Regions from separate parts of the Streptomyces sp. NBC_01012 genome, predicted to be linked through region 4. Evidence: riboswitches for the same ligand, from Rfam matches in the RefSeq annotation. Region 4 holds a riboswitch; each other region holds the start of a gene.
What was found. A riboswitch is a leader RNA that binds a small molecule or an ion and turns the genes downstream of it on or off. The one in region 4 is predicted to bind cobalamin.
Positions count from the first base shown of each region.

Region 1: linked by a shared signal. The riboswitch ahead of OG623_RS02740 ((2Fe-2S) ferredoxin domain-containing protein) and the one ahead of OG623_RS30455 (FecCD family ABC transporter permease) in region 4 are both predicted to bind cobalamin.
Region 2: linked by a shared signal. The riboswitch ahead of OG623_RS27845 (cobalamin biosynthesis protein) and the one ahead of OG623_RS30455 (FecCD family ABC transporter permease) in region 4 are both predicted to bind cobalamin.
Region 3: linked by a shared signal. The riboswitch ahead of OG623_RS33170 (ABC transporter substrate-binding protein) and the one ahead of OG623_RS30455 (FecCD family ABC transporter permease) in region 4 are both predicted to bind cobalamin.

Region 1 is NZ_CP108688.1:619,545-626,896, forward strand. It holds gene glpK (glycerol kinase GlpK) at 1-390, shown strand, start outside; gene OG623_RS02720 (hypothetical protein) at 488-958, shown strand; gene OG623_RS02725 (hypothetical protein) at 1,087-1,224, shown strand; gene OG623_RS02730 (glutathione-independent formaldehyde dehydrogenase) at 1,319-2,464, shown strand; gene OG623_RS02735 ((2Fe-2S)-binding protein) at 2,632-3,285, opposite strand; gene OG623_RS02740 ((2Fe-2S) ferredoxin domain-containing protein) at 3,315-3,665, opposite strand; cobalamin riboswitch at 3,804-3,927, opposite strand; gene OG623_RS02745 (hypothetical protein) at 4,187-5,740, shown strand; gene OG623_RS02750 (FAD-binding protein) at 5,664-6,143, opposite strand; gene OG623_RS02755 (ABC transporter ATP-binding protein) at 6,150-6,902, opposite strand; gene OG623_RS02760 (ABC transporter permease subunit) at 6,899-7,352, opposite strand, start outside.
Region 2 is NZ_CP108688.1:6,192,787-6,200,138, reverse strand. It holds gene OG623_RS27860 (class II aldolase/adducin family protein) at 1-106, opposite strand, end outside; gene OG623_RS27855 (anion permease) at 316-1,560, shown strand; gene OG623_RS27850 (hypothetical protein) at 1,573-1,794, shown strand; cobalamin riboswitch at 1,945-2,074, shown strand; gene OG623_RS27845 (cobalamin biosynthesis protein) at 2,203-3,162, shown strand; gene OG623_RS27840 (cobyric acid synthase) at 3,159-4,772, shown strand; gene OG623_RS27835 (putative cobaltochelatase) at 4,769-6,814, shown strand; gene cobO (cob(I)yrinic acid a,c-diamide adenosyltransferase) at 6,814-7,352, shown strand, end outside.
Region 3 is NZ_CP108688.1:7,437,113-7,444,464, forward strand. It holds gene OG623_RS33150 (ABC transporter substrate-binding protein) at 1-491, shown strand, start outside; gene OG623_RS33155 (type B 50S ribosomal protein L31) at 640-903, shown strand; gene OG623_RS33160 (acyl-CoA dehydrogenase) at 1,014-2,864, shown strand; gene OG623_RS33165 (hypothetical protein) at 2,861-3,031, shown strand; cobalamin riboswitch at 3,114-3,301, shown strand; gene OG623_RS33170 (ABC transporter substrate-binding protein) at 3,332-4,399, shown strand; gene OG623_RS33175 (FecCD family ABC transporter permease) at 4,396-5,481, shown strand; gene OG623_RS33180 (ABC transporter ATP-binding protein) at 5,478-6,266, shown strand; gene OG623_RS33185 (PRC and DUF2382 domain-containing protein) at 6,424-7,352, opposite strand, start outside.
Region 4 is NZ_CP108688.1:6,805,818-6,813,169, reverse strand. It holds gene OG623_RS30475 (glycoside hydrolase family 18 protein) at 1-773, shown strand, start outside; gene OG623_RS30470 (SCO1431 family membrane protein) at 888-1,028, opposite strand; gene OG623_RS30465 (ABC transporter substrate-binding protein) at 1,261-2,283, opposite strand; gene OG623_RS30460 (ABC transporter ATP-binding protein) at 2,343-3,116, opposite strand; gene OG623_RS30455 (FecCD family ABC transporter permease) at 3,116-4,180, opposite strand; cobalamin riboswitch at 4,280-4,411, opposite strand; gene OG623_RS30450 (TetR/AcrR family transcriptional regulator) at 4,549-5,202, shown strand; gene OG623_RS30445 (ferredoxin) at 5,250-5,450, shown strand; gene OG623_RS30440 (NAD(P)/FAD-dependent oxidoreductase) at 5,447-6,661, shown strand; gene OG623_RS30435 (cytochrome P450) at 6,696-7,352, shown strand, end outside.

The sequences.
Region 1 (7,352 bases), 6.2 Mb from region 4:
GACAACGCCCATCTGGCGCGGGCGACGCTGGAGTCCATCTGCTACCAGAGCCGCGATGTCGTCGAGGCCATGGAGCAGGACTCGGGTGTGCACCTGGACGTGCTCAAGGTCGACGGCGGCGTCACCGCCAACGACCTCTGCATGCAGATCCAGGCGGACGTCATCGGCGTTCCGGTCAGCCGCCCCGTGGTCGCCGAGACGACGGCTCTCGGCGCCGCCTACGCGGCGGGGCTGGCGGTCGGGTTCTGGCGGGACACCGACGAACTGCGCACCCACTGGCAGGAATCCAAGCGGTGGTCGCCCGAGTGGACCGAGGAGCAGCGCGCGGAGGGCTACGCGGGCTGGAAGCGGGCCGTGGAACGCACGCTCGACTGGGTGCAGGTCCCCTGACCGCCGTGTCAGGACAACGTCCTCGCCTCTCATGTGTGCCCCGGCTCCGGCCGGCCGTGCGCGACGAGGGGTTGCCGAACAGATCTCTGGAGGTTCGATGACCAAGGTGTTCGAGCCACGTGATGTGGCCCCACGCCTCGCTACCGGCGCGTTCATCCTGAATTCCGGCCTGACCAAGCTGAAGGCGGACGAAGGCACCGCGCAGGGACTGCACGGAATGGCCTGTACGGCGTATCCGTTCCTGGAGAAGCTCGAACCCGGGCGCTTCACCCGGTTGCTCGCCTGTACGGAGATCGCCGTCGGAGGGGCGCTCCTCGCCCCGTTCGTACCGACCCGGCTGGCCGGGCTGGCGCTGACCGGCTTCTCCGGGGCGCTCGTCGGCCTGTATCTACGGGTCCCGGGCATGCGGGAGGAGGGCGGCCTGCGCCCCACGCAGGACGGTGTGCCGCTGGCCAAGGACACCTGGATGCTCGGCATCGGGCTCGGCTTCCTGAGCGCGGGGCCGCCCCGCACGGGCATGGCGGTGTCCCGGTGCTCCCACCGCCGCCGACGCAGGTGCCGGCGCTGATCTCTCGGCTTCGACCGGCCCCACACACGATGGCCCACACGGTGGCCCACTCCGCACGGCTCAGGCCGTGACGACGGAGTGGGCCACCGGCCGTCTCCGTCACGACGTCCGGAGGGATGTGTGGCACGGTGGGAGAGAAGTCGAGTCCTCGAAAGGTCGCGCGGATCGAGGTCGAGCGAACCGAGGTCAAGCGGATCGAGGTCAAGCGGATCGAGGTCGCGCAGATGGTCCGCCGGGACGAGAGCCGCCCGGTGTCGACCCCTTGAAGCGAAGTGTCCGGCCATTGGCCGGCCGATCGGCTGAGCTGGTGGGACGGCGGGAACCTCGCGTCGCTGCCGACTCGGTGGAGAGGAGCGCATGGTGAAGGCCGTCGTCTACAAGGAACCGTACGAAGTCGCCGTCGAAGAGGTCGACGACCCCCGCATCCTGGACCCCAACGACGCCCTGGTCCGGGTCACGTCGACCGCTATCTGCGGCTCCGACCTGCACATGTACGAGGGTCGGACCGCGGCGGAGGCCGGGATCGTCTTCGGGCACGAGAACATGGGGATCGTCGAGGAGGTCGGACCGGGCGTTGCCGGTGTCAAGCCGGGTGACCGGGTGAGCATGCCGTTCAATGTCGCCTGCGGCTTCTGCAGGAACTGTCTGGCCGGCCGCACCGCCTTCTGTCTGACCGTCAACCCCGGCTTCGCCGGGGGCGCCTACGGCTATGTGTCGATGGGCCCGTACACCGGCGGGCAGGCGGAGTACCTGCGTGTGCCGTTCGCCGACTTCAACTGCCTGCGACTGCCGCCCGGCACCGAGCACGAGGACGACTTCGCGATGCTCGCCGACATCTTCCCCACCGGGTACCACGCCACGGAGCTGGCGCAGGTCAGCCCGGGCGAGACGGTGGTGGTCTCCGGCGCCGGTCCCGTCGGGCTGATGGCCGCCTACTCCGCGGTTCTGCGAGGGGCGTCGAAGGTGTTCAGCGTCGACAAGGTGCCGAGCCGCCTGGCACTGGCCGAGCAGATCGGCGCGGTGCCCGTCGACTACAGCAAGGTCGACGCGGCCGAGCAGATCATCGAGCTGACCGACGGGGCCGGTGCCGACAAGGGCATCGACGCCGTCGGATACCAGGCCACCGTGCAGGAGGGCGAGGAACAGCCGGCGGTCGTGCTCAACACCCTCGTCCAGAGCGTCCGGGCCACCGGGATGCTCGGGGTGGTCGGCCTCTACGTGCCCTCCGATCCCGGCGCGCCGAACGAGGACGCCGCGCACGGCCGACTGCTGTTCAACGTCGGCAAGTTCTGGGAGAAGGGGCTGCGGATGGCGACCGGCCAGGCGAACGTCAAGGCCTACAACCAGCAGCTGCGCGACCTCATCGTCGCCGGCCGCGCCGAGCCGAGCTTCGTCGTCTCCAAGCGGCTGCCGCTGGAGGATGCCCAGGACGCCTACCAGCGGTTCGACAAGCGCGAGGACGGGTACTCGAAGGTCGTGCTCAAGCCCGGCCTGAAGGCCGCCTGATCCCGACCCCCGATGCGCCGAGCCGGTGCACGGCCGACGTCCCGCGATGCAGGCCGTGCACACCGGCCCTCGGCCGGGGCCGGGGACGGCCGGCGCGGGAGGCGGCAGATGTGAAAGCGACCTTCGGGACGGAGAGCGCCACCCCCGAGGGGGTGCCCCGTCTCGTCTCAGCCCGCGAAACAGCAGTCCCCGCATGTCGTGCCGCTCGGAGTGCGGTAGTAGAGGCAGCAGCTGCGACGGCGGAAAGCCAGGTCCGGCCCGGTCAACTGCCCCGTACCGGCGAGCTGTCCCCTGCCGAGCAGATCCGTGAGGAGTTCGCCGAGCGGAGCACGCAGATGTGGGTGGGCGGAGAGCAGCACGCCGCCTGATCCGGCCAACGCGGACGCGGCGTTCCCGTACAGCAGGCGCGGAGCGACCTTGACGTGCAAGCCGGCGCGCAGGCCGTCGAGGTGCCGCATCACCTCGGCGTACAGGCTGCCCGTACGGTCGGACAGCGAGTCGGCATACCAGCCGGCGGGCTCGGGCAGCCTGAGTTCCGAGCTGTCGTCGGCGCGCTGCAACGCTCTCAGGTCCGGCACGATTCCGTGCAGCAGCACGCAGGCCAGCACGGGCGACCAGAGACGGGCGGCGTACCCCAGGTGCGCGATGGAGACTCCGACGCGGAGCTCGGTGGTGCGGTATCGGGCGGCAACGGCGGTGGACAGGTCGGCGAAGCCATGGCTGTAGAAGTGGTCCACGGGACACCAGCCCTCGTCATCCCCTCCGACGCGCAGGGCGAAGAAGCCCCCGATGGCCGCCACATCGTCCAGGGCCTCTGCCACGACCGCCCCGGGTGCCCGAACGGAATCCTTCACGGGACTCTCGGAGACCGCGCGGCGCCGGGCGGCAGGCAGGCGTACAGGTCGAGAATCTCGGGCTTGGGGGCGATGCCAGGACCGCCGGCGCGCACCCAGTCCACTATGTCCTCGGTGGCTCGGGGATCGTTGACGAGCCCCAGCCACACCGGCCTGGCGCCGGCTGCCCGGCCGGCGGAGGAGGGTTGCACCACGACAACGTTGGCTTGGTCGCACACGTCGAGGCATTCGGAGACACGTACGGGTGCCTCGGAGCGTAGACGTGCCGTCTGCGCGGCGTGATCGATTCCGCTCACCTTGGCGGTGCCGCAGCAACAGTCACGGCACACGACGATCCGGCACGGCACCTGGCCGGCCGCCGCCCCTGTCCCCTCGGCCTCGGCCTCGGCCTCGGCCAAGGTTCCTTCGTCCGGCTTCTCAGGCACGCTGAACCGCCCTCTCTCCGGGGAGATCCGCCCCGGCGTCCATCGAGGAGGCGACCGCGTGAGTCTCCTGGCTCTCGGGTCACCACTCGTCCCGTCCTTCCCGCCCCTGCGGGGTGGTGGAGTTGCCGGGATCCGCTCGCCGATCACAGTGGCGGGACCGCGCCGGATTCTCACCGGCTTCCTCGGACCGCCGTCGCCCTGTCGCAGCCATCATCGCATCCTGCCGGTGCCGGGCCCGCCGGTCGACGGCATCCACAAAGTGGGCGCCAGGGTCTTGCACTCCATGTCGGCCACTGCGAGCCTGACCACCAAACAGCAGACATCTTACGTCTGCTGTCCGGTTCAATGAGTTTGTGCCAAGCCGAGGAGAGCGCATGAGCGACGAACCCTTCAGCGGAGTCACCAGGCGGGGCGTAGTGGTCGGAGGCCTGGCCACGACGGCGATGGGCGCCGCGGGCATCCTCGCCGCGGCGGAACCGGCGACGGCGAGTCCGTCGGCCGCCCCCACGGCCGGCAGATCACGACCGGCCGATCCGACGAGCCGGCCGCACAAGTACTTCGCCTTCGACACCGGCCTCTGGAACGGTCACCAGGGAATGGCGAACTGCCGGATCGAGATGGGCGGTTTCGTCAAGGACGAGAAGCACAACCCCCTGTTCAGGGAAGGGATATTCGAGCATCCCAGGTTGCCGTGGGAGCCGCGCTTCGACAATGGATACCCGAACGTCTTCTGGGATGCCGATCACAAGAAGTTCCGCTGCTACTACACACTCTTCCTCCGCGACCCCGCATCACTCAACACTCCTCCGGAGAAAAGACGCGGACAGGACTACGTCATCGCCGACAGAAAAACCGGGTGTTGTTACGCGGAGTCCATTGACGGTGTGCACTGGACGAAGCCCATGTTGGGCCTGGTCGGTTTCGAAGGCAGCAAGGACAACAACATCCTGTTCGAAAACGTTCAGGGCACATCCGTCCTCCATGACCCCGCAGACCCCGACCCCACCCGTCGGTACAAGCTGATCACGCTGCGCGAAGCCGGCGGAACCTCGCTGTGCGTGGCATTCTCGTCCGACGGCATTCACTTCAGCGATTTGAAGCCCTGGCCTGCCAACAGCCCTTCTCCAGGAGCGGACTGCCACAACCTGGTCTTCCGCGACTCGCGTACAGATGAGTACGTCCTGATCACACGCCTGTGGGACAGCAATATCCGGGTATCCGCCATGTCGCGGTCCAAGGATTTCATCAACTGGTCGAAACCGGTCGAGGTCCACCGGGGCAACGGGTTCGACTCGCAGATCTACTCGATGCCGGTCTTCGAGTACGGCGACCTCTACCTCGGGCTCGCCTCGCTGTACCGGGACGGCGACACCACTCTTCCGTACCACGACACCGTCGACCTGGCACTGCAGTGGTCCACCAACCTCACCGAGTGGAACGACGTCGCTCTCGATGACAGCACGTTCATCCCACACGGCAAGGGCATGGGGAAGTACCCGCGCGGAGACTTCGACAGCAGCGTCATCTTCTCCTCGACCCCCGTGGAAATCGACGACAAGATGTACTTCTACTACATGGGCGGAAAGGGCCCACACACCGGTTGGCGCGAGTCCGCACTCGGCCGGGGATACATCAGGAAGGACAAGTTCGCCTGCTACGGGAGCCGTAGCGGAAACGCGCCGTCCTCGCTCACCACACAGGGACTCAATTTCTTCGGCGAGAACATCGAGTTGCTCATCGACATCGAAGACGGCGGGTGGCTCGATGTGGACCTGATGGACCAGGCAGGGACCGTGATCCAACGCGGCTTCGAAGCCGACAGCAGCCGGCTCCGTGAGCTCAGCAACGGATGGCATCAGCTTACGTGGGAGAAATCATCCGTGATGAACCTCGATCGCGATTCCTTCTACGCGCTGAGGATCACGATGCGCAAGGCGAAGCTCTGGGCCATCCAGGGCGACCTGTACGTGCGCCCACTGAAGTACGCCAAGCCGTGACCCGGGTGACGGTCACTCGGGCCGGGTGAGCGAGCGCGGCCGCGAGACGGCGCACGGACGTGCCGGTGCGCAGGTAGCCGGATCGCAGATGCCGTTCGAGTAGGAAGCGTGGAGTGTGTGGGCGGACCACGCCGAGTCCGTACGCGGCCAGCGTTCGCGCGTCGGTGACCAGCCACGCCGGGATCGTCGGTACGGATGCGTGCTCGGCATACATGGCCCGAACGAAGCGGTCGTAGGAGACCGGCTCGTCCACGAACCGGCGTCCCGCGGCGTTGACAGCGACGATGCCCGGCTTGGCCCGGTCCCAGATGTGGGGGAAGACCACGGTGGAACCGTCCCGGCGACGGCCGACGGAGCTCGGGAACCACAGGGCGTCGTCGCCGCCGGACGGCCTGACGTACATCTGTGCTCACAGTCCGAGGTAGATCTGCCGGACCCGCTCGTCGTGGGCGAGCTCCTCGGACGTGCCCGCCATGGCGATGGAGCCGTTCTCCATGACGAGGCAGTGGCTGGTCACTCCGAACGTCAGCTTGGCGTTCTGCTCGACCAGGAGGATCCCGAGCCCCTCGCCACGCAGGCGTACAAGGATCTCCAGTACGTTCTCGATGAGTTTCGGCGAGAGGCCCATCGAGGGTTCGTCGAGCAGCAGGAGCCTGGGCCTGGACATGAGTGCCCGGCCGATGGCCAGCATCTGCTGCTGGCCGCCGGAGAGGTCCCCGGCCGCACGGTTACGGAAGTCCCGCAGGATGGGGAAGAGGTCGTACACATGGGCGAGGGTGTCCTGGGTCTCGCCCTTCCACGACCGGTGGTAGGCGCCGAGCAGGAGGTTCTTCTCGACGGAGAGCCCGGAGAACACATGGCGGCCCTCCGGCACGTAGCCCACGCCGTGACGGACCATGTCACGGGCTCGTACGGTGCTGAGGTCGGTGGCGCCGAGGGTGATCCGGCCGCTCGTGCGCGGGATGTGCCCCATGAGCGCCTTGAGGGTGGATGTCTTGCCGGCGCCGTTGGAGCCGATGATGCCCATGGATTCACCGGGTGCGACGCTCAGGGCCACCGACCTGACAGCGCAGACTCCGCCGTAGTGGACGGTCAGGTCGGTCACGGCCAGGTGATCGGTGTCGGATTCGGGTGCGGCGGGCCCGCCGGTCTTCGTCGTCATCGCGGTATCTCCTGTGCGGTGGGAACGGGGATGTCGGCCGATGCGGAGTCGCCGAGGTACGCCTCGATGACCTCAGGGGTCGCCGCCACTTCGGCCGGTGTCCCCTCCGCGATCACAGCGCCTGCGGCCAGCACGGTGATCCGTTCGCACAGGGACATGACGAGTCCCATGTTGTGTTCGATGAGCACGACTGTGACGCCCTGGTCGCGGATGGAGCGCACGATCGCCGAGAGCTGGCCGACCTCCTCACCGTTCAGGCCGGCCGCCGGCTCGTCCAGGAGAAGCAGGCGAGGCCTTCCCGCCATGGCCCTCGCGATCTCGATCCGCCGCTGGATGCCGTACGGGAGCGACTGCGGGTGGGCGTCAGCGAAGGAGGTGAGCCCGTACGCCTTCAGGATGCGGTCCGCCGCCGCGTGCAGGCGGCGTTCCTCGGTGAGGACACCGACGGGC
Region 2 (7,352 bases), 610 kb from region 4:
CGTTGCCCGAGGTGCCGACGACCAGGCCGTCCGCCGCCGTCCGCCGGGCCGTCGCGACGACACCGTCCCACGCCTGCCCGATCGCGTCCGCGCTCACGTCACTCATGCGGCGATCGTAGGGTCTGCCGCCCGGGTGATCGATGTCTCCCAGGGAGGGCCGGGCCGGGGCCCCGGAGGCCCTGCCGCCCCTCGCACACACAAGCGGAACGGGCGTACGCGGTTGGGGTCACCGTGCCGCCCTGCCCAGTTCATCTTCCGTTCACCCAGGTTGCTTACGTTCCACCTGCCACTGACGTCGAACGATTGCCTGGGTAAATGGAACACATCACGCTGCTGCTCGCGATCGTGATCGTGACGGCTCTCGTGTTCGATTTCACGAACGGTTTCCACGACACCGCCAACGCGATGGCCACCACCATCTCGACCGGCGCACTCAAGCCCAAGACAGCGGTGGCCATGTCCGCCGTTCTCAACCTCGTCGGCGCGTTCCTGTCGGTGGAGGTCGCCAAGACGATCTCCGGCGGGATCATCAATGAGAACGGCCTCAGAACCGAGGTCATCTTCGCGGCGCTCGTCGGCGCGATCCTGTGGAATCTGCTGACCTGGCTGGTCGGCCTGCCCTCCAGTTCCTCCCACGCACTCTTCGGCGGCCTCATCGGCGCCGCGGTCATGTCGGCCGGCTGGTCCTCGATCAACGGCGGCACCGTCGTCACGAAGGTCCTGCTGCCCGCCGTCGCCGCGCCCGTCGTGGCCGGTGTCGCCGCGCTGCTCGCCACGAAGCTGACGTACCGCATCAACCGGAACATCACCGACGAGGCGCAGCTGAAGTCGACCGCCAAGGGGTACCGCGCCGGCCAGATAGCCTCGGCCGGTCTCGTCTCGCTCGCCCACGGCACCAACGACGCGCAGAAGACCATGGGCATCATCACCCTGGCCCTGGTCACCGGCGGGGTCCTCTCCCCCGGTTCCAACCCGCCCGTCTGGGTCATCACCTGCGCGGGTATCGCCATCGCGATGGGCACCTACCTCGGCGGCTGGCGCATCATCCGCACCATGGGCAGCGGCCTGACCGAGCTGCGTCCGCCGCAGGGCTTCGCCGCCCAGACCAGCGCGGCCACGGTCATCCTGGCCTCCTCGCACCTCGGCTTCTCGCTCTCCACCACGCAGTCCTGCTCCGGCGCCGTCATGGGCGCCGGACTCGGACGCAAGGGGGGCACGGTCCGCTGGTCCACCGCCACCCGGATGTTCGTCGCCTGGGGGCTCACGCTGCCGGCCGCAGGACTGGTCGGCGCGGGTGCCGAGTTCCTGACCAAGCAGGGCCCCTGGGGCGTCACGGCGGTCGCCGTCCTGCTCGTCGCGGGCTCGGGTGCCATCTGGACGCTGTCGCGCCGCAAGCCGGTCGACCACACCAACGTGACGGTGGGCGCGGAGCCCGCGGGCGTCGTCACCACCGCCGTCGCCGCGGTCAGCCCGCCGCCCGCCGGTACCGCCGTACCGGACCTCAAGACCACCATCCCGGCCCCCACGGCCGGTACCCCGGCCGACCCGGCCACGGTGTAAGGACACAACCGCATGAACATCGACTGGGCAGCTCTCGCCACCGTCTTCGGCGTCAGTCTCGTGGTCACCGTCGCACTGGTCGGCCTCTTCACCCTCGGCGTCACCGGTCTGGCCCGGCGGACGCCGACGGCGCAGGGCGGCGGGGCCGGCGTCCTGACGCGCACCGGCGCGTACGCCTGCTTCGGGCTGTGCCTGGCGGCCGTCGCGTACGGGATCTATCTGATCGTCGCCTGACCTCGGATCGGGCAGGGCACCGGGCCGGACACACCGCACGTGTGTCCGGCCCGGTGTGCGTCTCAGCACACTGAAGCCTCGCAGGTCAACGGCAGGTTGACTGGCGTTCGCGGGGCGTGGTGGACTGCCGGAGCCGTTTACGGCGACAGGAGAGGAAGCCGGTGCGAATCCGGCGCGGTCCCGCCACTGTCACCGGGGAGCAGCCTCCATTCGGAAGTCACGGTCCGCCATCGCGGGCTGGAAGGCCGGAGGAACTGCGGATCCGGAAGCCAGGAGACTCTCGTCGCCGGTCACGTCGAACCAGGGCGCGGACCCTGAGTGAGGACATACGCCATGTCTGGCTGCCCTGCGTCGGTCGGCGCACCACCTGCTGCCCCGAAGCTCCAAGGCGCGACGGCCGGCTGAGCGGTGCGAGCCGACCGCGTCTTCGCGTACGGCGCCACCGCCGGTCTGATCGGCGATCTGCTGCTCGGTGATCCCAGGCGGGGCCATCCGGTCGCCGCCTTCGGGCGTGCGGCGGCGGGCGTCGAGAACCGGCTGTGGCGCGATCACCGTGGCTGGGGCGCCCTGCACACGCTCGTCTGCGCCGGTGGCGCCACGGGCGCCGCGGCGCTGGCCGCCCGTGCCGTGCGCGACCGTCCGGCTGCCGCGGTCGCGCTGACCGCCGCCGCCACCTGGTCCGTCGTCGGGGGCACCTCGCTGGGCCGCGAGGCCCGTGCCATCGCCGGTGCGCTGGCCGCCGGGGACATCGAGCGCGCCCGGGAGCTGCTGCCGCATCTGTGCGGACGTGATCCGCAGTCGCTGGACGGGCCCGGCATCGCCCGCGCCGTGGTGGAGTCCGTCGCCGAGAACACCTCCGACGCCGTCGTGGGCGCCCTGGTGTGGGGTGCGCTCGGCGGGGTGCCGGGTCTTGTCGCCTTCCGCGCCGTCAACACCCTGGACGCGATGGTCGGGCACAAGTCCCCACGTCACCGGCGCTACGGCTGGGCGTCCGCCCGGCTCGACGACGTGGCCGGCTGGCCGGGGGCCCGGCTCACCGCCGCGCTCGCCGTGGCCGCGGGCGGGCGGGCGCGCGAGGCCGTACGGGCCTGGCGGGCCGACGCGGGCCGCCATCCCAGCCCGAACGCGGGCCCGGTGGAGGCCTCGTTCGCGGGGGCGCTCGGCGTACGGCTCGGCGGCACGCTGGCGTACGGCGGGCGGGTCGAGCACCGGCCGGTGCTGGGCGGCGCGACGGGCCGGGACGTACGGACCACGGACATCGAACGCGCGGTGCGGCTGTCGCGCCGGGTGAGTGTGCTGGCCCTCGCCGTGTGTGCGGCGGGGCGCTCGGCCATGGGACGGAGAGCCATGGGACGGAGAGCCACATGAGCGGCGGGCTGCTGGTCGCGGGGACCACGTCGGACGCGGGCAAGAGCGTCGTCACCGCCGGGATCTGCCGGTGGCTGGTGCGCCGGGGGGTGAAGGTCGCGCCCTTCAAGGCGCAGAACATGTCGCTGAACTCCTTCGTCACCCGCGAGGGTGCGGAGATCGGCCGCGCCCAGGCGATGCAGGCGCAGGCCGCCAGGGTGGAGCCGTCGGCGCTGATGAACCCGGTGCTGCTCAAGCCGGGCGGCGACCGGTCGAGCCAGGTCGTCCTGATGGGGAAGCCGGTCGGCGAGATGAGTGCGCGCGGCTACCACGGGGGGCGGCAGGAGGCGCTGCTGGGCACGGTCGTGGACTGTCTGGAGCAGCTGCGGGGCACGTATGACGCCGTGATCTGCGAGGGGGCGGGCAGTCCTGCCGAGATCAATCTGCGGCGTACGGACATCGTGAACATGGGCATCGCGCGGGCCGCGCGCTTTCCCGTGCTGGTGGTCGGCGACATCGACCGGGGCGGCGTCTTCGCCTCCTTCTTCGGTACGACGGCGCTGCTGAGCCCCGAGGACCAGTCGCTGGTCGCCGGATACCTCGTCAACAAGTTCCGCGGCGACGTGTCGCTGCTGGAGCCGGGGCTCGACATGCTGCTCGGGCTCACGGGGCGTCGTACGTACGGGGTGCTGCCGTATACCCACGGTCTGGGCATCGACGAGGAGGACGGGATGGGGGTCCCCCCTGCTCGAACGCAGCTGAGAGCTCGGGGGAGGGTGTCGACGCGCGGCACCGTGCGGGAGTCGGCCGTGGCGCCGCCGCACGGCGAGGACGTCCTGCGGGTCGCCGTGTGCGCGGTGCCGCTGATGTCGAACTTCACCGATGTGGACGCGCTGGCGGCCGAGCCGGGTGTGGTGGTGCGGTTCGTGGACCGGGCGGACGAACTCGCCGACGCGGACCTCGTCGTCGTGCCCGGGACACGGGGCACCGTGAAGGCTCTGGCGTGGCTGCGCGAGCGGGGACTCGCCGACGCGCTGCGGCGGCGGGCCGCCGAGGGGCGCCCTGTGCTGGGGATCTGCGGCGGGTTCCAGGTGCTGGGCGAGCGCATCGAGGACGAGGTGGAGTCGCGTGCCGGGGTGGTCGACGCGCTCGGGCTGCTGCCGGTGCGGGTCCGCTTCGGCCGGGAGAAGGTGCTCGGCCGGCCCGTCGGTTCGGCGCTCGGGGAGCCGGTGGAGGGGTACGAGATCCATCACGGGGTCGCCGAGGTGAGCGGCGGTGAGCCGTTCCTCGACGGGTGCCGGGTGGGCTCGGTCTGGGGGACGCACTGGCACGGCTCGCTGGAGAGCGACGGGTTCCGGCGGGCGTTCCTGAGCGAGGTCGCGCGCGCCTCGGGGCGGCGGTTCACCGCGGCGCCCGACACGAGCTTCGGGGCGCTGCGGGAGGAGCAGCTGGACCGGCTGGGGGATCTGATCGAGGAGCACGCGGACACGGACGCGTTGTGGCGGCTGATCGAGGGCGGTGCGCCGGCGGGGCTGCCGTTCATCGCGCCGGGTGCGCCGGAGGCGGGCCTGTCGCCCCGGACGGACCCGCGTATTGGCACTGATTTTTCTGCGAACGAGGAGGCCCTGTGAGTACGCCCTATCCCTTCACCGCCATCGTCGGGCAGGACGATCTACGGCTCGGGCTCCTGCTCAACGCCGTCAGTCCCGCCGTCGGCGGGGTCCTGGTCCGTGGGGAGAAGGGGACCGCGAAGTCCACCGCCGTACGGGCGCTGGCCGCGCTCATGCCCGAGGTGGAGGCCGTGCCGGGGTGTCGCTTCTCGTGCGACCCGGCGGCGCCCGATCCGGCGTGCCCCGACGGGCCCCACGAGGCGGGTACGGGCGTGTCGCGTCCGGCGCGGACCGTGGAGCTTCCGGTCGGCGCGTCGGAGGACCGGCTGGTCGGCGCACTCGACATCGAGCGGGCGCTCTCCGAGGGTGTGAAGGCCTTCGAGCCCGGACTGCTCGCCGACGCCCACCGCGGCATCCTCTATGTCGACGAGGTCAATCTCCTCCACGACCATCTGGTGGACCTGCTGCTCGACGCGGCGGCCATGGGTGCCTCGTACGTCGAGCGTGAGGGCGTGTCCGTCCGTCACGCGGCACGCTTCCTGCTGGTCGGGACGATGAACCCCGAGGAGGGCGAGCTCCGCCCGCAGTTGCTGGACCGCTTCGGGCTGACCGTCGAGGTGGCGGCCTCACGCGATACGGATCTGCGCGTCGAGGTCGTACGGCGCAGGCTGGCGTACGACGACGACCCGGCCGCCTTCGCCGCACGGTGGGCCGACGAGGAGTCGGCGCTGCGCGAGCGGATCGTCGCCGCGCGCGCCCTGCTCCCCCGTGTGGTGCTCGGCGACGGCGTGTTGCGGCAGATCGCGGCGACCTGCGCGGCGTTCGAGGTCGACGGGATGCGGGCCGACATCGTCATGGCCCGCACCGCGACGGCGCTGGCGGCATGGGCGGGGCGTGAGGAGGTCGTCGCCGACGATGTGCGGCAGGCCGCGCTCCTGGCGCTCCCCCACCGGCGCCGGCGCAATCCGTTCGACGCGCCCGGGCTGGACGAGGACAAGCTGGACGAGGCACTGGATGAAGCCGCGGCCGACGGCGAGGACGACGACCCGGACCCAGACGGGCCCGGCGGCGGGGTGCCCCCGCAGGGCGGCGGCCCCGACGACGGCGGCAAGGGCACGGACGGCCCTGATGACGACGGGCAGGACACCGGCGGCCCCGACAGCTCCGACGCGCCCGGCGGGCAGGAGACCGGGAGCGGCGACGCGCCCGCGCCGGGCGGGGGCGGGGAGCAGCAGCCCGTGCGGGCCGGCGAGCCGTTCCGTACGAAGGCGCTCAGCGTGCCGGGCCTGGGCGACGGCGCGGCGGGGCGGCGCTCCCGGGCGCGTACCGAGCACGGCAGGACCACCGGATCGCGCCGTCCTGAGGGTGCGCTGACGAAGCTGCACCTGGCGGCGACCGTGCAGGCGGCGGCGCCGCACCAGCGGGCGCGCGGCCGTTCCGGGCGTGGTCTGGTCGTACGGCGGGACGATCTGCGGCAGGCGACACGGGAGGGGCGCGAGGGCAATCTCGTGCTGTTCGTCGTGGACGCCTCCGGGTCGATGGCGGCACGGCAGCGGATGAGCGCGGTCAAGGGCGCCGTGATGTCGCTGCTGCTCGACGCGTACCAGCGCCGCGACAAGGTCGGCCTGGTCACCTTCAGGGGCAGGGAGGCCGCGGTCGCGCTGCCCCCCACCTCGTCGGTCGACGCCGCCGCCGCGCGGCTCGAGTCGCTGCCGACCGGCGGGCGCACCCCGCTGGCCGCCGGGCTGCTCAAGGCGCACGACGTACTGCGGGTGGAGCGGCTGCGTGATCCGTCACGTCGGGCGCTGCTCGTCGTGGTGACGGACGGCCGGGCGACCGGCGGTGTCGACCCGGTGGCGCTGGCGGCGCGCGCCGGACGGCTGCATGCCTCCGAGGGCACCGCGTCCGTCGTCGTGGACTGCGAGTCGGGGTTCGTACGCCTCGGTCTCGCCGCACAGCTCGCACGGGATCTGGGAGGCAGCGCGGTCACGCTCGACGAGCTGCGCGCCGACTCGATCGCCGGTCTGGTCAAGGACATCACCGCTACACGAAAGGCCGCTTGATGCCACAGGGACAGCCGGTATCGGTACCGGACGACGGACTGACGACACGCCAGCGGCGCAACCGTCCGCTGCTGTTCGTCCACACGGGCGTCGGCAAGGGCAAGTCGACGGCGGCCTTCGGCCTCGCGCTGCGTGCCTGGAACCAGGGCTGGCCGATCGGGGTGTTCCAGTTCGTGAAGTCGGCGAAGTGGAAGGTCGGCGAGGAGAACGCGCTGAAGGTGCTGGGCGCGAGCGGCGAGGGCGGCAGCGTCGACTGGCACAAGATGGGCGAGGGCTGGTCGTGGGTCCAGCGGGACAATCAGCTCGACAACGAGGAGAAGGCCCGCGAGGGCTGGGAGCAGGTCAAGCGTGACCTGGCGGCCGAGACGTACAAGCTGTACGTGCTCGACGAGTTCGCCTATCCGATGCACTGGGGCTGGATCGACACCGACGAGGTCGTCGAGGTGATGCGGAACCGGCCGGGGACGCAGCATGTGGTGATCACGGGCCGCAACGCCCCGCAGAAGCTGATCGACGCCGCCGACCTGGTGACCGACAT
Region 3 (7,352 bases), 630 kb from region 4:
AGGCGCGCACCCTCGACCGGGTCGCCGACCGGTTCGCGGACCTCGCCCGCTCGCTCGGCGGCGAGCCGGTCCCGGCCGCCGCCGGCGAGCTGCACGCCGCCCGCGAGCGGCTCCGCGCGGCCACGAGCACCCCCGGCGGCCCCAGGGTGCTGGCCCTCTCGCCCGCCGGCCCGGAACAGGCGTACGTCGCCCGGCCCCAGATGTGGCCCGAGCTGCGCGTGCTGGCCGAGCTCGGGGTCGGCCTCGTCGCCCCGCCCGACGGCGCCGGGGTCAACTGGGCGACCCTCGACTGGGCGGACGCCGCGGCCCTGGAGCCCGACATCGTCCTGGCGGACGTCAGGTCCAACGCGGTCCCGCTCGACGGGATCGCCGCCTGGGAAGCCGCAGGAGCAGGCGCCCGGATCGCGCCGTGGAACCCGGAACCGCTGTGCAGCCCCCAGGCCCAGGCGCGGTTCCTCTCGCTGGTGGCGGACGCGGTGGCGGGAGATTGAAGAGGATGCCTCGGCCGGAGCCGCCCCTCGATGACGGCACCGGCTGATATCTCTGCTCCGTACGGACGTCCCGGATCGCGCGGGGGTGTGCACCTGGTGAGGCTGGCGGGAGCCGGGACGTGAGATCCCCGTACCTCCAGGAGCAGAGATGCAGCAGGACAAGCACCCGTCGTACCGTCCCGTGGTCTTCCGTGACCGTTCCGCCGGGTACGCCTTTCTGACCCGGTCCACCGCGTCGAGCGAGCAGACGATCGACTGGGACGACGGCAACAGCTACCCGGTCATCGATGTGGAGATCTCCGCCGAGAGCCACCCGTTCTTCACGGGCAGGGCCAGGGTGGTCGACACCGAGGGACAGGTCGCCAAATTCGAACGGCGCTACGGCGACGAGGGCAAGGGTGACGCCGGTTGAGCCGGGGGCCGTTCAGGGCGGTGTGCCGCGCCGGGTCCCGGCATATGTCGCCCTGACCGGCCGGCGTGCCCAGCGGTGTCCTCGCCCCCCTCACGGTCGTTGATTTCTTCATGACCGTGACCCTGACCGACACCGTCCCACCGTCCACCACCGAACTGCTGACCGGCGTCCTCCTCGGTCCGGAATTCCGCCGCGAGCACGGATTCTGGCAGCGGCTGATCAGCACAGAACCGTTCCGCCGCCCCGCCGGCGGAACACCCGAGGAGCGGCTGGAACTCGCCTACGACCGGTTGCGGGTCCTCAACCTCTCCCTGGACAGCGGAGCGCGTCTGGCCGCCGATCCGCGCGCGCTGGCCGCCCTGCACGCCTGGCTCGGTCCGGTGGACCCCGCGCTGACCACCGTGGCGGGCATCCACTACAACCTCTTCCTCGGCAGTCTCCTGGACCACGACCGCACCGGCCGCCGTGATCTGTCGGACTATCTGACGATGCGGCGCATCGGCACCTTCCTCTGTACGGAGGTGGCGCACGGCAACAACGCGGCCGCGATGGAGACCACCGCGACGTACGACCGTGAGCGGGACGGCTTCGTCCTCAACACCCCGAACCCGGGCGCGCAGAAGTTCATGCCCAACACGAGCCCGGCGGGCGGGGCGAAGTCCGGCCTGGTCGCCGCCCGCCTGGTGGCCGACGGATCCGACCACGGGGTGCGCCTCTTCCTGGTGCACCTCACCGACGACGTACGGGCGCTGCCCGGGGTCCGGGTGCGGCGGCTGCCCGCCCGGATGGGCAGCCCCGTCGACCACTGCCTGACCTCGTTCGACCGGCTCTTCGTGGCGCGGGACGCCCTGCTGGGAGACGGCGACGAGGGCGAAACCCCGGGCGGCTTCAGAACCGGTCCCGGGGACAGACGACGGCGCTTCCTCGCCTCGATCGGGCGGGTGACCCCCGGCCGCATCTCGATGAGCGCCTGCGCGGCGGGCTCGGCCAGGGCGACCCTGGCGGTCGCCGTGCGCTACGGCGGGCACCGGATGATCTCCGGGACCCGTGGCGCACCGCCGGTGCCGGTCAGCGCCCACCGGACCCACCACGGACCGCTCGCCTCCGCCATGGCCACGGTCTTCGCCATGAGCCTGCTCCACCGGCGGGCCCAGGAGCGGTGGGAGGCCCGCACGGACGAGGACGGGCGGGCAGAGGCGGGCATTCTCGTCGATGTCGCCAAGGCGTGGATCACCTGGCGGGCCCGTGACGTCATCGTCGAGAGCCGTGAACGCTGCGGCGCGCAGGCGCTGCTGGAGAACAACGGTATGACCGAACTCGTCACAGGCGTGGAGGGGGCCATCACCGCGGAGGGCGACAACATCGCGCTGTACGCCAAGGCGGCGGCCGACATGCTCTTCGCCGCCGAGCCGGGCCGCGACGACGTCCAGGACCCCGCCCCGGAGCCGGGTGAGCTGAGCGACCCGCGCTTCCTGGGCCGGCTCATGGCGGCCGTCCAGGACATCTGGTTCGCCCGGGCCAGGGCCCGCGCGACGCGCGCGCCCGACGCGGACACACTCGGACGCTGGAACGCGGCCTCGGGCCCGGCCCTGCGCGGGGTCGAGGCCCATGCGTACCGGCAGGCCGCCGAGGCCTACGCCGAGGCGCGCGCGGCGCTGCCCGCGGGGGAGGCCAGGGACCGCGTCGGGGAGCTGGAGCGGCTGTTCGCCGTCGAGTGGGTGTCCCGCAACAGCGGCGATCTGCTGTCCGCCGGTCTCCTGAGCCGCGCTCAGGTGGACGCACTCCCGGAGGCCGCCGAGGAACTCCTCGCGGCGGTCGCCGCGCACGCCCCCGAGCTGGCCGACGCCTTCGCCCTGCCCGAGAAGCTGCTCGCGGACTGGCCGATCGCGGGACCGGGCTACGCGGACGCGTACGACGACCCCCGGGGCCCCTGGCACACCGGCCGGGCGAACACCCGATGAGCGCCCCACGCAGGGTGCGGCCGGTGTGCGGCCGCCTGGGCGAGCGGCTGGAGACCCTGGGCCTGCGCGCCGTCCTGCTGGCCTACTGGGGTACGGCGTCCGTGCTCTCGCGCCGGTGCGGGAAGCCGCACAGGGACGGAGGCGAATCGGTTCACCCCAAGCGCTGAACCGCCCGACGGGCGCCCGGCCCGGAGCCGGCGGCGCCCGTCGGCCGTACCGCCGAGGGCCCGGGGCCGTCGGCGCGCCACGTGATAGCTTGCGGATGCCAGTCACACTCCACGTGGAGTCAGGGAATCCGGTGCGAATCCGGAGCTGACGCGCAGCGGTGAGGGGAACGGGCGGGGCCACGGCCACTGGGGCACCTCAGGGTGCACCGGGAAGGCGCTCCGCCCGGACGAACCCGAGTCCGAAGACCTGCTGGCACCCGCTTCCGCACCGGGAAGCGGCCCTTGTAACGGGCTTCGCGCATGAGCCCAGAGAACGCCGAGGATTCCGTGCTCCCCATAGTCAGCGCCGTACGCCGCACAGCCCTGCTCACCGCCGCGCTCGCCCTCCTGGCAGCCTGTGGCCCGGGCGGCGGCTCATCCGACGGGGCCGCGGGTGCCGCCGCCGGCTTCCCCGTGACGCTGAAGAACTGCGGCCGTACGGTCACCGTCGACGCCGCACCCCGTCGCGCCGTCTCCCTGAACCAGGGATCGACGGAGATCCTGCTCTCCCTCGGCCTCGCCGACCGGCTCGCCGGAACCGCGACCTGGACGGACCCGGTGATGAAGGGGCTGGAGAAGGACGAAGCCACCGTGCCCCGCCTCGCCGAGAACCAGCCCTCCTCCGAGAGAGTCCTCGCCGAGGAACCCGACTTCGTCAGCGCCTCGTTCGAATCCATCCTCGGCAAGGGCGGCGTCGCGACACGCGATCAGTTCGATGATCTCGGCGTACCGAGCTACCTCTCACCCGCCGACTGCGCGGGCAAGGACAACAGCGGCGGCGGCGACGGTTCCCGCTCCGAGCCCCTGGCCATGGACCGCGTCTACGACGAAGTGCGCGATCTGGCCAAGGTGTTCGGCGTCCCGGAGCGCGGTGAGAAGCTGGTGGCCGGCCTCCAGGACCGGGTCGACGAGGCGACCGCGGACATCGACGCGTCCGGCACCACCCTGCTCTACTGGTTCGCCAACGCCGAAGCCCCCTACCTCGCGGGCTGTTGCGGCGCACCCGGCATCATCACGCGGGAGCTCGGCGCGAAGAACGTCTTCGACGACTCGCACGAGGAATGGCCCCAGATCAACTGGGAGACGGTCGCCGACCGTGACCCCGACGTGCTGGTCATCGGCGACCTGACCCGCGAGTCGGAGACGGCCGAGAGCGCCCGGAAGAAGATCGAGTTCCTGGAGTCCAACCCCGCCACGAAGAACATGACCGCCGTCCGGCACAAGCGCTACGTCCTGCTCAGCGGCCAGGCCATGAACCCGACCATCAGGACCGTGGAGGGCGTGGAGCGCGTCGCGGCCGGACTGCGTTCCTTCGGACTCGCGGGGTGACGAAGACCGAACAGGTCCCCGGCGCACGCGAGGAGCGGCCGTCGGCGACACCGCCCGCGGGAAGGGCCCGGATCCTGGGCGAGGGGCTGCTGTGGACCGCGGGGACCGTCCTGCTGCTCCTGTCCGTCGCGGTCGCCGTCACGATCGGACCCGCCCGCATCTCCGTCCCTGACGTCTGGTCGGCGGTGGCCTCGCACCTCGGCATCGGCGAGGGGCGGCTCACCCCGATCCGGGACGGCATCATCTGGAACCTGCGCATGCCCCGCACCCTGCTCGCCGCCGTGTGCGGGGCCGGGCTCGCGGTGTGCGGCACCGTGATGCAGTCGCTGCTGCGCAACCCGCTCGCCGACCCGTTCGTCCTCGGCGTCTCCTCCGGGGCGTCCACCGGCGCGGTCGTGGTGGTCGTCCTGGGCGTGGGCGGAGGAGCGGTGTCGGTCCCGGGCGGTGCCTTCGTCGGCGCCCTGTGCTCGTTCGCCCTGGTCCTGATCCTCAGCCACACGCTCGGCGGATCCACCGACCGGGTCGTCCTCTCCGGGGTCGCGGCCATGCAGCTCTTCTCCGCGATCACCTCCTTCGTCGTGATGACCGCGGCCGACGCGGAGCAGACCAGAGGGGTGCTCTTCTGGCTGCTCGGCTCACTGAGCGGGGTCGGCTGGACCGATGTGTGGATGTGCTCCGCCGTGCTGGCGGTGACCCTGCTGATCTGCCTCGGGCACGCCCGCACACTCGACGCCTTCGCCTTCGGCCAGGACGCCGCGGCCGCCCTCGGGGTACATGTCGCTCGCACCCGGATCGTGCTGCTGTGCACCACCGCTCTGCTGGCCGCGGCCCTCGTCAGCTCCGCGGGCGCCATCGGGTTCGTCGGCCTCGTCCTGCCGCACGCCGCCAGGGCACTGGCCGGGTCGGGGCACCGGAGGCTGCTGCCGGTGACCGCGCTCGCCGGAGCTGTCTTCCTGGTCTGGGTCGACACGCTGGCCAGGACCGTACTCGACCCCCAGGAGGTCCCGGTCGGTGTGGTCACCTCTCTCATCGGGGTGCCCGTCTTCGTCCTGGTCCTCCACCGCACACGGAGGAGCGCGTGAACCGGACCGTCACCCCCGGCGACGGCCTGCGCGCCGCGCGGGTCACCAGGCAGGCCGGCGGAAGGATCGTCCTCGACGGGGTGAGCATCGCCCCGCCACCCGGCGCGACCGTCGGGCTCCTGGGGCCGAACGGCTCCGGCAAGACGACGCTGCTACGGGTGATGGCCGGCGTGCTCGCCCCCGGTGCGGGCGTCGTCACGCTCGACGGCCGTACGCTCGCCGAAACAGGCCGCAGAGGTGTGGCCCGCCGCGTGGCCGTCGTCGACCAGCACGCGGTCACACAGGTCGACCTGAACGTGCTGGACGTCGTACGCCTCGGCCGCATCCCGCACCGGCGTGCCTGGTCGTCGCCGGGGCCGGAGGACGAGGAGGCGGTGCGCGAGGCCCTTGCGCGCACCGGACTCGCCGACCGGGCCGCCCAGTCCTGGCACACCCTGTCCGGCGGGGAGCGCCAGCGTGTGCAGATCGCCCGTGCCCTGGCCCAGCAGCCACGCGAACTCCTGCTGGACGAACCCACCAACCACCTGGACATCCAGCACCAGTTGGAGCTGCTCTCCCTGGTCACCACGCTGCCCCTCACCGCGGTGATCGCGCTGCACGACCTCAATCTGGCGGCGATGTTCTGCGACCGGGTCACCGTCATGAAGGACGGCCGGGTGGTCGCGGGCGGGACGCCGTCGGAGGTGATCACCGAGGAACTGATCGCCGATGTCTACCGGGTGCGCGCCGTGGTGACGCCGGAAGGCCCCGACGGGCGCCCCTCGGTGCGGTTCCTGCCGGGGTGAGCGAAGACGGGGCGGACGTACGGCGAAAAGGCGGACGTACGAATAAAGAGCGGACCTACGGCGAAAGAGCGGACCTACGACGGAAGGGCGGGCCCGTGAACCACCCGGGTCCGCCCCTCGCTACTGTCGCGCGGCCTTTCGCCGCTGGGTGAGGGGGTCAGCGACGACGTCCCTGGCCGAACTCGCCGCCCATGTCCTTGTCGCTGCCCATGTCGTCCTTGCCGTCCGCGTAGTCGATCTTCTCCTTGCGGAGCTCGGCGGAGACTTCCTTCTGCTCGGTGACCTTGCTGGTTTCGAGGCGGACCCGTTCCACCGGGACCGACTCCTTGCGGACGGTGGCTCGTTCGGCGTGCAGGGTGACCTCGACGTCCTGTTCGCCGAGATCGTTCGTCCCCTTCACACCCGTGGCCTTCTCGCCCGGCTGCAGAGGCTCGCGTACGACGCGCACCTCGTCGTGGGACACCGGCACCGTCCGCGTGACGTTTTCGGTCACGACGTACTTGTGCAGGCGTGCCGTTCCGCTCTCGTACTCCTCCGTACCGACCTGGAGCTGCTCCTCGGACCGGAGCATCTCCTCGCCGCCGGCACCGGCGGCGGACCGCTCGGCTCCGGCTCCGGCGAGCGGGCGGGACGTCGTGGAGGCCGTGTCGCGGTGCTTGCCCGTGCCGGCACCCGTGGTGCCCGCGCCGGCGGTGGTGCCGGTGGCCTTCGCCTGGCCGCCGGAGGTCGTACGGGCGGTGCCGGCTGCTCCGGCCGCACCCGCCGCACCCGCGGCGCCCGCGGCACCCATGGCTCCCGTTCCGGTCCCGGACGTCGTGCGCGCGTCGCCGCCCGCACCGCCGGTGGCCTTCCTGGTCATCCCGTAGTGCCGGTAGAGCTCCTCCTCCTCCGATACGGACAGATGCGCGTCGGCGTCCACCCGGGGGGCGTCCTTGACGCGGTCCTTCGGATGCGAGACGTGCAGGTCGGAGCCCACCCGGCGGGCTCCGGCCAGCGGTACGAAGCTCTCCTTCATCCCGAACATGCCGGTCTTGACCGTGATCCAGTCGGGCTTGCCGGTGTCGTCGTCGACGTACACCCGCCCCA
Region 4 (7,352 bases):
GTGAGGCCGCGCAGAACCCCGCCGCCTTCGCCGACTCCTGCTACGACCTGGTCGAGGACCCCCGCTGGGCGGATGTCTTCGACGGCATCGACATCGACTGGGAGTACCCCAACGCCTGCGGTCTCACCTGCGACACCAGCGGACGTGACGCCTACGGTGAGCTTCTGTCGGCGCTGCGGTCGAAGTTCGGCACGGACAATCTGATCACCTCGGCGATCACCGCAGACGGGTCCGACGGCGGCAAGATCGACGCGGTGGACTACGCGGGGGCGGCGCAGTACCTGGACTGGTACAACCCGATGACGTACGACTTCTTCGGGGCGTTCGAGGCGCAGGGTCCGACGGCTCCGCACTCACCGCTGACCTCCTACGACGGCATCCCGTCGGAGGGCTTCAACAGCGACGCGGCGATCACCAAGCTCAAGGACCTGGGCATCCCCTCGGAGAAGCTCCTGCTGGGCATCGGCTTCTACGGCCGCGGCTGGACGGGCGTCACCCAGGAGGAGCCGGGCGGCACCGCGACCGGTGCGGCGGCGGGTACCTACGAGGCGGGCATCGAGGACTACAAGGTCCTGAAGAACAGCTGCCCGGCCACCAGCACCGTCGCGGGTACGGCGTACGCGCTCTGCGGCTCCGACTGGTGGAGCTACGACACCCCGGCCACCATCGGCACGAAGATGGACTACAAGAACGAGCAGGGCCTGGGAGGCACCTTCTTCTGGGAGCTCAGCGGCGACACGACGGATGGTGAGCTCATCAAGGCCATCAACTAGCGCGGACGGGGTACACGGCCCGCAGGGCGGGTCAGGGGTGGGGTGCCGGGCGGGCGCCCCACCCCACCTTTCGTGGCGTGGGCGGCCCCACCGCTCGTGGTGGGTGGCCGTGGGTCACATGAGTCCGGCCTGGGTGACGAACATGGCGAGGACGACGACGAGCGTCCAGCCCAGGACGTGCTCCAGGATCTTCGGCCCGTCCTTGGGGCCGCCGGTGCGGGCGTGGGTCCGGTTCTCGGCTGTGGTCGCGGTCATGGCATCTCGCTCGCTCGCTCGGCAACTGGTCGTCCCCCGTGACCCGACCACAGTGCCAGCGCGGGCGGGCCGCGCGGTAGAGATCCGGGTCACAGCGCCGGCGGGCCGATCCCCCGGCGGAGGGCGCGTATCCGGGCTCCCCCAGGGGATCGGCGGGCGGACGGGCGGCGGCGCGGGCAAGCCCGATGTGCTCCATGCCATACCGCCGCCGGGCACGCCACGGCTCCCCGGATCAGGAGCCGGTGCTCCTGAGGTCGGCGGCGAGCGAGCTGATGGCCGCGGGGTTGCGGGGGCTCTCGACGAGGTCCACGTAGTCGAGGACCACGATCCGGTCGTTCTTGATCGCGGATACGCCGGCGAGCGGCTTGTAGGACTTCAGGAACGCCCGCTTCTGCTCCGCGGTGGTGTCCCCGTAGTTGTTGATCACGATGACCTCGGGGTCGCGCGCGATGACCGTCTCCCAGCCGACCGTGGTCCAGCTGTCCTTGAGGTCCTTCATGATGTGGTCGCCCCCGGCCTTGGTGATGATGTCGTGGGGGCCGGCGTAGGCGCCCGAGGTCAGGGGCTTGTCCTGCCCGTCGTCGTAGAGGAAGACACGCGGCCGGTCGGCGCCCTGGAGTGCCTTCGCCTGTGCGTCGGCCACCTGCTTGCGGAACGAGGCGATGAGCGCGTCGGCCCGGTCCTCGACGTCGAACATCCGGCCGAGGTTCTCCAGGTCGGTGTACAGCGCGTCGAGCGGTGCCATCACACCGCGGGCCTTGCCCTGTCCGTTGCGGCAGGACTCACTGAGCAGATACGAGTCGATGCCGACCCGCCGCAGCGCGGCGGGGGTGAAGCCGTCGCCCTCGCTGAAACCGTAGTTCCAGCCCGCGAAGACCAGATCGGCCCCTGCGTCCAGGACCAGCTCCTTGTTGATCTGCTTCTTCGACAGCCAGGTGGTCTTCGCGTAGCCGTCCTTCCAGGGCACGGACGTCAGATCGCCCTTGTCGTCGGGCATCACATAGCCGGCCATGTGGTCCTCGAGACCAAGGGCGAACATGATCTCGGTGATGCCGACATCGTTGGTGACCACATGCTGCGGGGCCTTGTCGTACGTCTTCTTCTCGCCGCAGTTGGTGACGGTCACCGGGTAGTGGCCGCCGGCCGCCCGGGCGCCGTCCTCCTTCCCGTTCTCCGGGGTGACCTCCGCCCCGCAGCCGGCGAGGGCGAGAGTGGCGGCGAGGGCGAGCGCGGCGGGGCGTACGGAGGGGCGCATGGCGGTGGAGGCTCCTTGGGGCGGTCGACGGGCGGAGGGGGGCACACGGAGAGGAGGGGTCACACGGAGGGGAGACGGTCGAAGAGCAGCTGCACCGCGCCGGTCTCGGGGTGCGGTACGCGATGCGCCCGTACGCAGAAGACCTCGGCCAGCAATTCGGGTGTGAGGACGTCGTGCGGTGCTCCCGAGGCGACGATCCGCCCGCCGTCGATGACATGGAGGGCGTCGCAGTGGAGTGCGGCGAGGTTGAGGTCGTGCAGCGCGGTGAGCACGGTCAGCCCGCTCCCCCGCACCAGCGACAGGACCTCCAGCTGCTGGGCGATGTCCAGGTGGTTGGTGGGTTCGTCGAGCACCAGCACCTGAGGCTGCTGGGCGAACGCGCGGGCGATCAGGACCCGTTGCTTCTCGCCTCCGGAGAGGGTGAGGAAACCGCGGTCGGCCAGATGGGCGGCCCCGACACCCTTGAGCGCGGCCTCGCACATCCTGCGGTCCTCGTCGGTGGTGCGGGCCACCGGCCCCTGGTGCGGCAGCCGGCCCATGGCCACGATCTCGGCGACGGTGAAGTCGAACTCCGGGACGACCTCCTGCGGAAGCGCGGCGATCCTGCGTGCGCTCTCCCTGGCCGTCATGGAGCGCAGATCCTCCCCGTCGATACGGACCGTGCCCGCGGAGGGGCTCAGAGCCCGGTAGACGCAGCGCAGCAGGGTCGACTTGCCGCTGCCGTTGGGTCCGACGAGGCCGACGAGCTGCCCGCTGCCCGCGCGCAGCGTGACGTCCTCCACCAGCCGCGCGCCGGCGAGCTCCACCGTGAGTGTGTCGATGTCGACGCGCATCAGGCGCCTCCGAAGGTGTAGGTGCGGCGGCGCATCAGCAGGATGAAGCACGGCACGCCGATGGCCGCGGTCACCACCCCCACGGGCAGTTCGGCGGGTGCGAGCACCACCCGCGACAGGATGTCCACCCAGATCAGCAGGACGGCGCCGGCCAGGGGTGCGACGGCCAGCAGGCGGCGGTGGTCCGCGCCGACCAGCATCCGCGCGGCGTGCGGGACCATCAGGCCCACGAAGCCGATCGCGCCGCTGACCGCGACGACGGCCCCGGTGACGGCGGCGGAGACGAGGAAGAGCTCCTTGCGCAGGCGCCCGGGGTCCACCCCCAGCGTGGCGGCGGTCTCGTCGCCCATGGCGAGGGCGTTCAGCCGGCGTGCCGACCAGGCGAGGTGGGCGAGGCCGCCGAGCACGGCACCCGCGGCGATCGGCACCGACGACCAGGTGGCCCCGCCCAGGCTGCCGAGCAGCCACATCATCGCGGACCGTGCCGCCTCGCCCCGCTCGGCGGCGAACACCATGAAGGTGGTCACGGCGGAGAAGCCGTAGTACATCGCAGTCCCGGTCAGCACGAGTCTGAGCGGTGTGAGGCCCCGGGGGGTCCTGGCGATCGCGTACACCAGCACCATGGCGAACAGCGCGGAGAGGAAGGCCGCCGAGGAGAGCGCCCAGACACCGAACGCGCCGAAGGCCCCGAAGATGAGCACGGCGTTGGCGCCGACGGCCGCTCCCGACGAGATGCCGAGGACGAACGGGTCGGCGAGCGCGTTGCGCACCATGGCCTGCACGGCGATGCCGACGGCCGACAGACCGGCCCCGACGACGGCGGCGAGCACGGAGCGCGGGAAGCGCAGCTCCCAGACGATGGTGTACGAGGAGACCTCGTCCGGTGTGATCCGCCCGCCCGTCAGCCCGGCCCACAGGTGGTGCAGCGTCTCGCCCCAGGTGAGCCCCGACGCCCCGATTCCCGCCCCGCAGGCCAGGGACAGCGGGAGCGCGACGCACAGGCCGGTCACGAGAAGGGGTAGGGAGACGCGCTGGGGCGGTATTCGGTCGGGGGGCGTGGCCACGGGCGGATCACTTTCGCCTCGGGCCGTGCCTACGTAATCCAAGGGGCGGCCCGGAGCGCGCGAGGCGCCTTGCGCAGCACCTCTCGCAGTCCACGGCGATCGACAGAGCTTCGCCACCGCGGGTGATCGGGCTTACGGGACCCTGTCGGGCTCCGCCTACCGTTGCGGGTCAGCGCCGGACTTCGACCGGACTTCCCCCACGAGGCGCATGCAGTTTAGAGCATCCGGACGGGCCGGCTCCCTGCGCATGATTCCGGCCGGTCACCCACCCAATTAAGTCAGTCGGTTGACTCAAATGCGGGGCGGTGTTCTAGTGATCAAGAGAAGGCGACTGATCAAGAGAGCGTGACGTCGAGGAGGAAGCCATCGTGAACAGAACCGAGCCTCGCACCGGCCGCGGCGCCGGCACACGCGAGGCCATCATGAAAGCGGCCGAGCGCCTCTACGCGGAGCACGGTCTTTCGGGCGTCTCCAACCGGCAGATCGGCGAGGCGGCGGGCCAGGGCAACACCACCGCCGTCAGTTACCACTTCGGGAGCAAGGCGACGCTCGTACGGGCCATCATGACCAGGCACGGCACCGAGGTCGACCTGATCCGCGCGCGATACGTCGAGGCCGCCGGCGACAGCACCGACCTGCGGGACTGGGTGCGCTGTCTGCTGCGCCCGGTGACCGACCACAACGCCGCCGTCGGCGCCCCCTCCTGGCACGCGCGTTTCTCCGTACAGGTGATGACCGACCCGCTGATGCGGACGCTGGTGGCGGACGAGTCCCTCACCCGCGACAGCCTGCGCCGCACCCTGAAGGGGCTCGGCACCTGCCTGCACCCCATCGTGCCGCCGGACATCCGCCCGGCGCGGGCCGAGATGGCCCGCCATCTGATCACCCACACCTGCGCGGAGCAGGAGCGCGCCCTGGCCGAGGAGCCGGCCGGTGCCGACGCGGCCTGGAAGCGCACCGCCGACGCGCTGGAGGACGCCCTGGTGGGGCTGCTCGCCGCGCCCACCACGCGCCGCCGATGACCACCGATGACCACCGAAAGCACGCCACGCATGAACAGGGAGAGCATATGAAGATCACTGTGGACGAGGAGAAGTGCTGCGGCGCCGGGCAGTGCGTGCTGATCGCACCCGAGGTGTTCGACCAGCGTGACGAGGACGGCATCGTCGTCCTCCTCGACCCGGCGCCGCCCGCCGAGCGGCACGAAGGGGTCCGCGAGTCCGCGGACATCTGCCCGGCCGCCGCCATCCAGCTCCACGAGGACGCGTGAGTACGCCGTCGGACGTACTCGTCGTCGGGGCCGGTGCCGCGGGTCTCGCCGTCGTCGAGAGCCTGCGCCGCAAGGGCTACAGCGGGCGCGTCACGCTGCTCGGCGAGGAGACCGGAGCACCGTACGACCGCCCGCCCCTGTCCAAGCAGGTGCTCGCGGGGACCTGGGAGGCCGAGCGCACGCACCTGCGCACCCGGGACGTACTGGACGCCCTGGACGCCGAGTTCGTCCTCGGTGAGCGTGCGTCGGCGTTCGACGCGGCGAGCCGTGCGGTGCGCACCGCGAGCGGGACCGAGCTGCGGGCGGAAGCCGTCGTCCTGGCCACGGGACTGCGTCCGCGCAGACTGCCGGGGCTGTCGGGCCCGGCGGGCGTGCATGTGCTGCGGACCCTCGACGACGCCGCGCGGCTGCGCACGGAGCTCCTGGAGGCCAGGCGTGCCGTGGTCGTCGGTGACGGGGTGCTCGGCGCCGAGATCGCCGCGACGGCCCGCCTCATGGGCATCGATGTGGCCCTCACCGGGCCGCAGGCAGCGCCGATGGAGACGCAGCTCGGCCGGTACGTCGCGGACCGGCTCGCCGCGCTGCACACCGAGCACGGGGTGCGGCTGCGCCCGGACACGCTGGTGGACGGTCTTGAGACGGCCGACGGGCGCGTCACCGGTGTCCGCGCGGCCGGCTCGGGGACCGTACCCGCCGATCTGGTCGTCTCGGCGGTCGGCAGCACTCCGGCCACCGAGTGGCTGCAGGGCAGCGGCCTGGTGCTCGACGACGGTGTGGTGTGCGACTCCCGCTGCCGCGCCGCCGACGGTGTCTACGCCACGGGAGACGTGGCCCGCTTCGACCACGAGGCACTGGGGCGGTCGGTGCGTCTGGAGAACCGTACGAACGCCACCGAGCAGGCCATGCTGGTCGCGGCGAACATCCTGGGCGACGACCGCCCCTACAGCCCGCTCCCCTACTTCTGGACCGACCAGCTCGGCGTGAAGATCCAGGTGTACGGGGTGCCCACGCCCACCGCCACCGCGCACATCGTCGAAGGCGGCCCGGAGCAGGGCCGTTTCGTCGCCCGGTACACCGACGACGACGGCCCCGTCGCGGTCCTCGGCTGGAACATGCCCAAACAGGCCCGTCAGCACCGCGGGGACCTGCTCGCCCGGTACACCGCCGCGCCCCGGCCGGAGTCCGCGGTCGTCACCCCCGTGACCGGCTGATCCTCGCATCACCCCACCCCCACTGGAGACGAGCATGACGAGCACATCCCCCGCCACCGGTACGAGCACCCCCGGCATCGCCGACATCCCCGACTTCCCCCCGGCGCGCTCCTCGCAGTGCCCCTTCGCCCCCTCCCCCGAGATGCGGGCCCTGACCGAGCACGGCCCGCTCACCCAGGTCCGTTCCTGGGGCGACAGCACTCCCTGGGCCGTGACCGGCCACGCCGAGCAGAAGGCACTGCTGTCCGACCCGCGGCTGAGCGTGGAGTTCACCCGTCCCGGCTTCCCCAGCCCCGTGGACCCGACGCACGCCCATGCCGGCAGCACGGATCTGAGCTTCGTCGGCATGGACGACCCCGAGCACGCCCGGCTGCGCCGCATGATCAGCGGCGCCTTCACCATCAAGCGGGTCGAGGCCATGCGCCCCCGGGTGCAGGAGATGGCCGACGACTTCATCGACGCGATGCTCGCGGGGCCGGGGCAGGCCGACCTCGTCCAGGATCTCGCCCTGCCGATCCCCTCCCTGGTCATCTCCGAGATGCTCGGAGTCCCTTACGAGGACCACGCGTTCTTCCAGACCAACAGCAAGGTCATCGTCTCCGCGGTCGCTACCTCCGAGGAGCGCGCCACCGCCCACACCAACCTCGCCACCTACCTCGACGAGCTGGTCGGCCGCAAGCTCACCGAGCCG